Regions from separate parts of the Paenibacillus sp. JNUCC 35 genome, predicted to be linked through region 1. Evidence: a T-box and tRNA genes for the amino acid it is inferred to sense, from the RefSeq annotation. Region 1 holds a T-box; the other holds one or more tRNA genes.
The links. The T-box of region 1 lies ahead of trpS (tryptophan--tRNA ligase). A T-box ahead of a tRNA ligase gene usually reads a tRNA of that ligase, here a tRNA-Trp.
Positions count from the first base shown of each region.

Region 2: it has a tRNA-Trp gene. The T-box ahead of trpS (tryptophan--tRNA ligase) is inferred to sense a tRNA for this amino acid. The anticodon was not compared.

Region 1 is NZ_CM177771.1:5,243,174-5,247,564, forward strand. It holds gene AC2TF6_RS23690 (aldo/keto reductase) at 1-760, shown strand, start outside; gene trpS (tryptophan--tRNA ligase) at 915-1,904, opposite strand; T-box leader at 2,091-2,353, opposite strand; gene AC2TF6_RS23700 (DUF4352 domain-containing protein) at 2,490-3,032, shown strand; gene AC2TF6_RS23705 (FAD-dependent oxidoreductase) at 3,248-4,391, opposite strand, start outside.
Region 2 is NZ_CM177771.1:1,275,216-1,279,606, reverse strand. It holds gene AC2TF6_RS05720 (alpha/beta fold hydrolase) at 883-1,668, shown strand; tRNA gene AC2TF6_RS05715 (tRNA-Leu) at 1,813-1,895, opposite strand; tRNA gene AC2TF6_RS05710 (tRNA-Arg) at 1,901-1,977, opposite strand; tRNA gene AC2TF6_RS05705 (tRNA-Leu) at 1,996-2,084, opposite strand; tRNA gene AC2TF6_RS05700 (tRNA-Cys) at 2,094-2,167, opposite strand; tRNA gene AC2TF6_RS05695 (tRNA-Gly) at 2,177-2,251, opposite strand; tRNA gene AC2TF6_RS05690 (tRNA-Gln) at 2,260-2,331, opposite strand; tRNA gene AC2TF6_RS05685 (tRNA-His) at 2,361-2,436, opposite strand; tRNA gene AC2TF6_RS05680 (tRNA-Trp) at 2,459-2,532, opposite strand; tRNA gene AC2TF6_RS05675 (tRNA-Tyr) at 2,538-2,623, opposite strand; tRNA gene AC2TF6_RS05670 (tRNA-Thr) at 2,629-2,704, opposite strand; tRNA gene AC2TF6_RS05665 (tRNA-Phe) at 2,720-2,795, opposite strand; tRNA gene AC2TF6_RS05660 (tRNA-Asp) at 2,837-2,913, opposite strand; tRNA gene AC2TF6_RS05655 (tRNA-Met) at 2,919-2,992, opposite strand; tRNA gene AC2TF6_RS05650 (tRNA-Val) at 3,009-3,084, opposite strand; tRNA gene AC2TF6_RS05645 (tRNA-Glu) at 3,138-3,212, opposite strand; tRNA gene AC2TF6_RS05640 (tRNA-Ser) at 3,222-3,311, opposite strand; tRNA gene AC2TF6_RS05635 (tRNA-Asn) at 3,315-3,390, opposite strand; rRNA gene AC2TF6_RS05630 (23S ribosomal RNA) at 3,544-4,391, opposite strand, start outside.

The DNA of each region.
Region 1 (4,391 bases):
ATCGGAATCGTTTATCGGCAACTATTTGAGCCGCCGGGGCCGTGAAGGCTGGGTCGTGGCGACCAAATTCGGCCATCATTATCATGACCGCTTTAAACGCGACGAGCGTTTTTCGGCGGAAGATATGATCGGGCAGCTCGACGCCTCTCTGAAAGCGCTGGGAGTAGACTATGTCAACTTGTACCAGTTCCATTCGGGAACGGATTCCGTGTTCGACAACGACGCCCTCTGGACGGCGCTGGACAAGCAGAAGCAGGCGGGCAAAATTCTTCACATCGGCACTTCGATCGCGAAGAACGACAACCTTCATCAGGTAGCCGCCTCCACGCAGGTCGGCTCGGAAGCGATCCAGGTCGTGTACAACCGGCTCGACCGCGCTCCCGAAGAGAGCGTGTTCCAGTCGTGCCTGCAGCAGAACCTCGGCGTGCTTGCCCGCGTTCCCCTCGCGAGCGGCTATCTCAGCGGCAAGTACAAGCCGGGCGCCACTTTCGCCGCCACGGACACGCGCCACCGGCACGACCCCGCCGAGACGCAGCGCAAGCTCGAGGAAGTGCAGCGCATCCGCGAGCACGAAGTGCCGGAAGCGATGGACATGGCGACGTGGGCCCTCGCGTGGTGCTTGAAGCATGACGCGGTCAGCGCCGTCATCCCGGGCTGCAAAAACGTCGCTCAAGTCGAAAGCAACGCGAAAGCGGCGGCGTATCTGAGCGACAACCACCCGCAAGCATGGACGGAAGAAGCGGAAGCTTCCGGCGCATGATTGCGCATGCGAAAAAGCCTATCCGGTTTTAACGGATAGGCTTTTTTGCGTTGCCGTGCGGCACAAGTGCGTCGCGGCTGGGGGCTGCCCTTGGGCATGGCTGGGCCCTATGGAGCCTTGCGGTGCAGCACAGGCACACTGCCGCACTGGCCCGTCAGCGTCCGAAATAATCAATCCGCATCGCTTCCCGCACTTCCCGCATCGTTTCGCGGCCGATGCCGCGCGCTTTGGCTGTGCCGGATTGGAGAATTTCGTCCACTTCGGCAGGCTTCGCCTCGTAATAAGTCCTGCGCTCCCTCATCGGCTCCAGCAGGGCGTTCAGCCCTTCCGCCAGCTTCTCCTTGCAGGCTGTGCAGCTTATGCTCCCCCGTTCGCAGCTCTCCCTTATTTCCGGGGCATCCCCGGCCAGAAACGCCTCATGGTAGGAGAAGACCGGGCAAATCCCGGGATGACCCGGATCGTCTTTGCGGATTCTCGAAGGGTCCGTCTTGGCCTTCTTCAGTTTAGCTCTTATCTCTTCCGCAGAGGCATCGAGCTCAATACCGTTGCCCAGGCTCTTGCTCATTTTGCCGTTCCCGTCCAGACCGATCAGGCGCGGCGTATGGCCGACCAGCGCCCGGGGCTCTTCGAACACCGGCCGGTAGAGCGAGTTGAATCTCCGGACGATTTTGCGGGTCTGCTCGATATGAGGAATCTGGTCGTCGCCCACCGGGACGAGCGTTGCCTTGCAGAACGTGATGTCCGCCGCCTGGCTGACCGGATAACCGAGGAAGCCGTAGTACAAATCGTCGTACCCCCGCTGCTCCGCCTCGCTTTTGGTCGTCGGGTTATGCCTCAGCGAGCTGACTGTGACGAACATCGAGTAAAACACTGTCAGTTCGGCGATTTCCGGAATGAGCGACTGCACGCACAGCACAGCCTTCTCCGGGTCGATTCCGGCCGCCAAGTAGTCCAGCGCGACAAGCCGCAGATGTTTTCTTACCAGATCCGGGTCCTCAAAATGCGTCGTCAGCGCCTGCACATCCGCCAGCAGCAGAAACGTTTCCATCTGATGCTGCAGCTCCACCCGCTTTTTCAAACTTCCGACGTAATGGCCGAGGTGCAGCTTCCCGGTGACGCGGTCTCCCGTTAATATCCGTTCCATATTCATTTCTCCTTTGAATGTCGGTTTCAATTCCTTTTCGCAACTGTTTCAAATCTCCGTCCGTCCTGTTTTCCAGACGCCACCACCAACCGTCTTCCACGGCCATCACCCCCTTTATGTGAAATAAAATGTTTTCGAAGATTAAGGTCCGGAGCGTAAACCGGACAACAAAAAAACTCCGTCCTTAAAAAGGACGAAGTTTCACTTCGCGGTACCACCTTTGTTCGTTTGCCTGGACAAACGCGCTCTAACGTACGGAAAGCGGTCCGCTTTCGATACGGGGTCCCAGGATAACGGCCGGACCTGCTGCCGCCGGCTCCTACTGCCCGCAAAGGGGTTCGGACCGGCACTCGGAAGCCCATTCGGCGCCTGCCTGACACTGATTCTCACCTGCCATCAGCTCTCTGGAGTCCTGCCTGACGCTTACTCTTCTTCTTCATCGTGACGGGTATGCTTTCGGCTTGCTTTTCATCAGTTTATCAGGCTGCGGTGAGGAAGGCAACTGTTTGCGCCGGAATTGTTTACCAGGTTTCGTTTGCGGGTTATAAGTCTTAACGAACCATATTCAGATTGGGGGAGAGTCTTTTGAAAACAAAACTCGTCCTGCTTGCCGCCGTTTCGTGTCTGGCCTTGACCGCATGTGGAGACTATAAGGAGCAAGCATCCCCGCTCAAACAGGGCGGCGCCGCAGATCGTTCTTCCGCCGCCAAAGCGCCGCATTTTGCTGCGTCCCTCGCTCAGGAATACTCCAAAGAAGATACCGTTCAAATCGGCGATGCGAAAATAAAAGTAAGCAAAGTGGAAAAATTTACGGAGCAGGGTCCCGAAACGCCCAACCTGCCGGACGGCGAATTTGTCGTGGTGACGCTGAATATCGAAAATTCGGGGACCAATGAGCTCGCGTACAACCCGTACAGCTTTGAAATGGCCAACAGCAGCGGGATGACCAGCGATAAAGTGCTCGCTTCCTTCTCCGGAGAAACCGGCCTCAAATATGGCGAACTGGCTCCGGGCGGCAAAGTTTCGGGCACTCTGGTGTTCGAGCAGCCTAAGGGCGATCCCAAGCTCCAGCTTCTTCACAAAGAAAACGTCCGGCCGGACAAAGCGGTAAAAATCAATCTGCAATAAATGTGCGATTAAAGCCCGAACAATGAAAAATGCCCTGTTCCGCCGACGGAACAGGGCATTTATTTTTTTTATGACCGGCTTCATTTCGTTTTCTGTAAGCCTGTCCTCAGCAAGCACCTCTTGCGCAGGGGGACTCTTCGGGACACCCAAGCCCGGCCTTCACATGCACCTGGCCTTTATAGCGCTCAGTTCCCGCCTGTACAGTCTTCGGTTTTCTAAAACTTTGCTCCTGCCTGCTTTTCTACCGCGTCTTTGAGCATCATGTACACATCGCCGTCGCTTAACTTCTCTTTATTGGCGATGATGCCGAGGGTCGCTTTGCTGAGCAGCCCGCCGTTTTCCAGCGCGGCCTGCGCTTCCGCGGCTTCAACCTTCAGCCCCGCGGCCTGCGCGATCGTGTAGCTCGCCTGCTGCAGAGTCAGCGTTTTCTTCGCAGGCTCCTCCATCCCTTTCACGGCGGCGGAAGGATCTCCTTGGAAAGAAGCGGCGTACATCCGTCTTACGCTGTTCATCTGGTTCACCATCCGCTGCGCGTTCGACGGATTATCCAGATCCTTAAAGCCTGCGTTGGCATAAGAGCCGTAAGCGATGCCCATAGACACTGCCGCTTTCAGGCCGGGATACGCCTTATGCTTCATAAACGCCGCTTCGTCCAGCTTGTAAGGCTTGAGGTCCATCCCCTGATCGTTCAGCCGCTTCTGCAGCTCGGCGATCAGGGATTTGGATTCCGCCATGGCGCGGAAGGTCGTGCCCTTCTCCGTGGCCAGCTTGGCCGCCGTCCCTGCCGCTTCGCCCTCGGCCATGCCGACGGGGATGACGCGGGCGCTGCCGTGCGCCAGCGTGTCGTAGCTGGCGCTCCGGCCGACGACGAGAAGGCCGTCTACGTTCTGCGGCACGATGCTGCGGAACGGAACCGCGTACTTCGTCGGATGAACGACGACCGCGCCGTTATCGTTGGGCGACGTTCTTTGGATATCCGCCGGATAAGATCCGAAGGCGATCCGGTCCCACTGGTCGCGGTTTTCCAGCAAATCCACGACGCTGAGCCTGTACAGCCCCTCCATGTGGCGGGTTTCGCGCACATACAGCTCGGGAGCGATGCTGTCCAGCTCCACGTTCTTGAATTCATCGAACGTCTTCAAATACTTGACGACATTCGGAATTTCCTTGGCTGCGATTTCCAGCCCTTCCTTCTGAGATTTCGCGTTCAAGCCGTCGATATCGAAAATATGCAGCGCATTGATCAGCACCGTACCGTCAAGCTGTCTGCCGATATTGAGCCCGCGCATCTTCATGCGCTGCTTGTTCAGCGGCACGTAGCCCGCCATCTCTTTGCCGTATCCCCAGGCGGACATTTTG
Region 2 (4,391 bases), 2.3 Mb from region 1:
ATTATCCTTATTCCAGCCGCCATCACTGGCCCACAACCGCTTTTGCTTTAATGGTGCATAGGGTTTTATCTCTCTTACCAAGTCTTTTCTATTACCTATACGTGTGCTCTTCCTGGCTAAAAAACGATGAAGAAAATTCATTTTAAAATATCTTGTCGAGGAGTTTCATTCCATCGTTAAACGGGTATTATCTTAGATGGGCGTTTTTGCATGATTCGCGTGATTTTCTTAAATTACATGGTAATATGTCAAAAATTTCCGGGGAAATAATTTAGGGATATGACAAAGTGATCTAGGGGGGAGATCCCTTTTAACTCCCCTGCCTTCCAGACTAAGCGGACTATGAGAATCATATACAACCTTTCCGATTATAAGACTCTTCAGAGTCTTTTTTTAAAACACCAAAACTGAACCATTTTTTCTCTTTGGTATGATTTCTTCGCCGGAAGACATCAAATGCACAAGAAATTTCGAGACATTCCGAGGCTCTCTGCGGCTTAAAATTTATTACTAAATCTTCTAAGCATTTGTCGTTATCCTCAAGGATGACTAAAGAGGAAATTAAAGAGCAAGATAGCAATAAGACATTTCCTTTCCGTAGGGATCACCCATCCGGCAATAAACTCTAGACGCCTGTCATACAACCAACTGCTCATTCCTTGCAATTAGGCCTCAACTTTTGTTAAGAAGCTGTTTGCATGTTCTGGCCGTTCTGAAGCCAAGTCCGTACCATTTGCTGAATGATGTTCCTTGTTTAAAACAAACTTTTTTGTATTTAAGGAGTATCAATACTTAGAACAGCTGCTTAACTGTTCCAACTTGCGTGCATCAGCATTTTTTTCATACATATAAAGAATTCTACTAACTAAGGAGAGATGCGTTATGTTTACAACTATCCATGGCTTGAAAACTTTTTATGAAGAACGGGGAAGCGGTCCGGCCGTCTTACTTCTTCATGGCTTCCCTCTGGACCATCGGATGTGGCAGGAACAGATTGCGGCGTTAGAATCGAACTACAGGGTCATTGCTCCCGACCTTAGAGGTTTTGGCCAATCAGAGCCTCACAAGGACCTGATTACGCTGGAGCATATGGCAGATGAACTTCTGCTTCTTCTGGACCAACTCCAAGTGGAAAAAGCGGTTCTTGCCGGTTTCTCCATGGGCGGGTATGTAGCGTTTAATCTCCTTCGAAAAGCACCGGATCGTTTCAATGGACTTATACTGGCGAATACACGCCCGGATGCCGACCCTCTGGAAGGACAAATCAACCGGATGAAAATGGCGGCTTCCCTTCTTGAACAGGGTCCCCAAGCAGCATCAAAAGCCATGATCCCTAAACTTCTATCCGAAGGAGAAGGCTCCGCACTAGCCGGCGAACTACAAGATCAGATTGACGGAATGAATCCATTGGGACTTGTCCACGCATCTTTAGCCATGGCTTTCAGGAAAGACTCTACGGAGCTTCTGCCTACCATACAAGCCCCTACCCTTGTCATCGGTGGTGAAAAGGATTCGATCACACCCCCGGCGATCATGAAAAAAATGGCCGATTCCATTCCGAATGCAACCTATACCGAAATTAAAAATTCCGCTCATCTTACCGTTCGGGAACATCCGGATCAAGTAAACAAAGCGATTACGGATTACTTAAGCCATCTTCATTCTTAACAACGAAGAAAGACAGGGAGCCTACTGTACATAACTGTACAAAAGCCCTCTGTCTTTTCTTTCTGTATTTAAACCTTTACATAAATTCTATATTATGAAAGGAAAAAGCCCGACTCCAGTAAAACTGGAACCAGGCTTTTATGATGCCGGTGAAGGGACTTGAACCCCCACTCCCTTGCGAGAAACGGATTTTGAGTCCGTCGCGTCTGCCATTCCGCCACACCGGCTTGTATGGCGTGCCCTAAGAGATTCGAACTCCTGACCTTTTGATTCGTAGTCAAACGCTCTATCCAGCTGAGCTAAGGGCACAAATTTATTTAGCACTTTTGGTGCCGAAGACCAGACTTGAACTGGTACGGTAGTCACCTACCGCAGGATTTTAAGTCCTGTGCGTCTGCCGATTCCGCCACTCCGGCAAAGAATGGTGGAGGCGCCACCCAGACTCGAACTGGGGGTAAAGCTTTTGCAGAGCTCTGCCTTACCACTTGGCTATGGCGCCTTATTATAATGGAGCGGAAGACGGGAATCGAACCCGCGACCCTCGCCTTGGCAAGGCGATGCTCTACCGCTGAGCCACTTCCGCATATCATACTGGGGGTATAGGATTTGAACCTATGCATGACGGAGTCAAAGTCCGTTGCCTTACCGCTTGGCTAACCCCCAACATCTTGCAATTGTCAGTGAGTATTAAGTGGGGCGGACGAGGGGAATTGAACCCCCGAATGTCGGATCCACAAACCGATGCGTTAACCACTTCGCCACGACCGCCATATAAGGTTTTAAAGCTAATTGGCAGGGGCAGCAGGAATTGAACCCACACTAACGGTTTTGGAGACCGCTGTTCTACCTTTAAACTATGCCCCTAAAACTGGTGGAGGCTGATGGATTCGAACCACCGAACTCGTAAGAGAACAGATTTACAGTCTGCTGCGTTTGGCCACTTCGCTAAGCCTCCAGGAATGGTGCCGTCGAGAGGACTTGAACCCCCAACCTACTGATTACAAGTCAGTTGCTCTACCAATTGAGCTACAACGGCATATGTAATTATCAATGGTGGCTCGGGACGGAATCGAACCGCCGACACGAGGATTTTCAGTCCTCTGCTCTACCGACTGAGCTACCGAGCCTTATTATGTTCTTAAAATCCATTTGTATACAGAGATAAAAATGGCGGAGCTGACGGGATTCGAACCCGCGGTCTCCTGCGTGACAGGCAGGCATGTTAGGCCTCTACACCACAGCTCCAAGTATTGCGGGGGCAGGATTTGAACCTGCGGCCTTCGGGTTATGAGCCCGACGAGCTACCGGGCTGCTCCACCCCGCGTCAGTAAAAACTTATATGGTGGACGCTGACGGGATCGAACCGCCGACCCTCTGCTTGTAAGGCAGATGCTCTCCCAGCTGAGCTAAGCGTCCATAGATTTACATTATAATCATAATTATTAATCTTGTCAAAGGTAAAATTATGATGGTGACCCGTAGGGGATTCGAACCCCTGTTACCTCCGTGAAAGGGAGGTGTCTTAACCCCTTGACCAACGGGCCATATATAGATGGCGGAGAGAGAGGGATTCGAACCCTCGAGACGATTTCTCGCCTACACGATTTCCAATCGTGCTCCTTCGACCACTCGGACACCTCTCCATATGGCTCCCCGAACAGGACTCGAACCTGTGACAACTCGATTAACAGTCGAGTGCTCTACCAACTGAGCTATCAGGGAATAAAACTATCAGGGTTGCTCCCTGAAAACTAGCAGCGAAACGTGCAGTCGATCCATCCAAAGATCTTGTGGTGCATATGCTTCCGATGTCAGACACTAACGTGTGCTCGTCGCGTATGCTTTCGATGCGGCCTTTCCTGTCGGAAAAGCCTTGTGGTCAAGCCCTCGACCGATTAGTATTGGTCAGCTCCACACATTGCTGTGCTTCCACCTCCAACCTATCTACCTCGTCGTCTTCAAGGGGTCTTACTAATTGGGAAATCTCATCTTGAGGGGGGCTTCACGCTTAGATGCTTTCAGCGCTTATCCCTTCCGTACATAGCTACCCAGCTATGCCTCTGGCGAGACAACTGGTACACCAGCGGTACGTCCATCCCGGTCCTCTCGTACTAAGGACAGCTCCTCTCAAATTTCCTGCGCCCGCGACAGATAGGGACCGAACTGTCTCACGACGTTCTGAACCCAGCTCGCGTACCGCTTTAATGGGCGAACAGCCCAACCCTTGGGACCTACTTCAGCCCCAGGATGCGATGAGCCGACATCGAGGTGCCAAACCTCCCCGTCGATGTGGACTCTTGGGGGAGATAAGCCTGTTATCCCCAGGGTAGCTTTTATCCGTTGAGCGATGGCCCTTCCATGCGGTACCACCGGATCACTAAGCCCGACTTTCGTCCCTGCTCGACCTGTATGTCTCGCAGTCAAGCTCCCTTATGCCTTTGCACTCTTCGAATGATTTCCAACCATTCTGAGGGAACCTTGGGGCGCCTCCGTTACTCTTTAGGAGGCGACCGCCCCAGTCAAACTGCCCACCTGACACGGTCCCTCTACCGGTTAACGGTAGTAGGTTAGAACTCCGATACGATCAGGGTGGTATCCCAACGGCGCCTCCACCCAAGCTGGCGCTCAGGCTTCAAAGGCTCCCACCTATCCTGTACAGATCGTACCAAAGTCCAATATCAAGCTGCAGTAAAGCTCCATGGGGTCTTTCCGTCTTGTCGCGG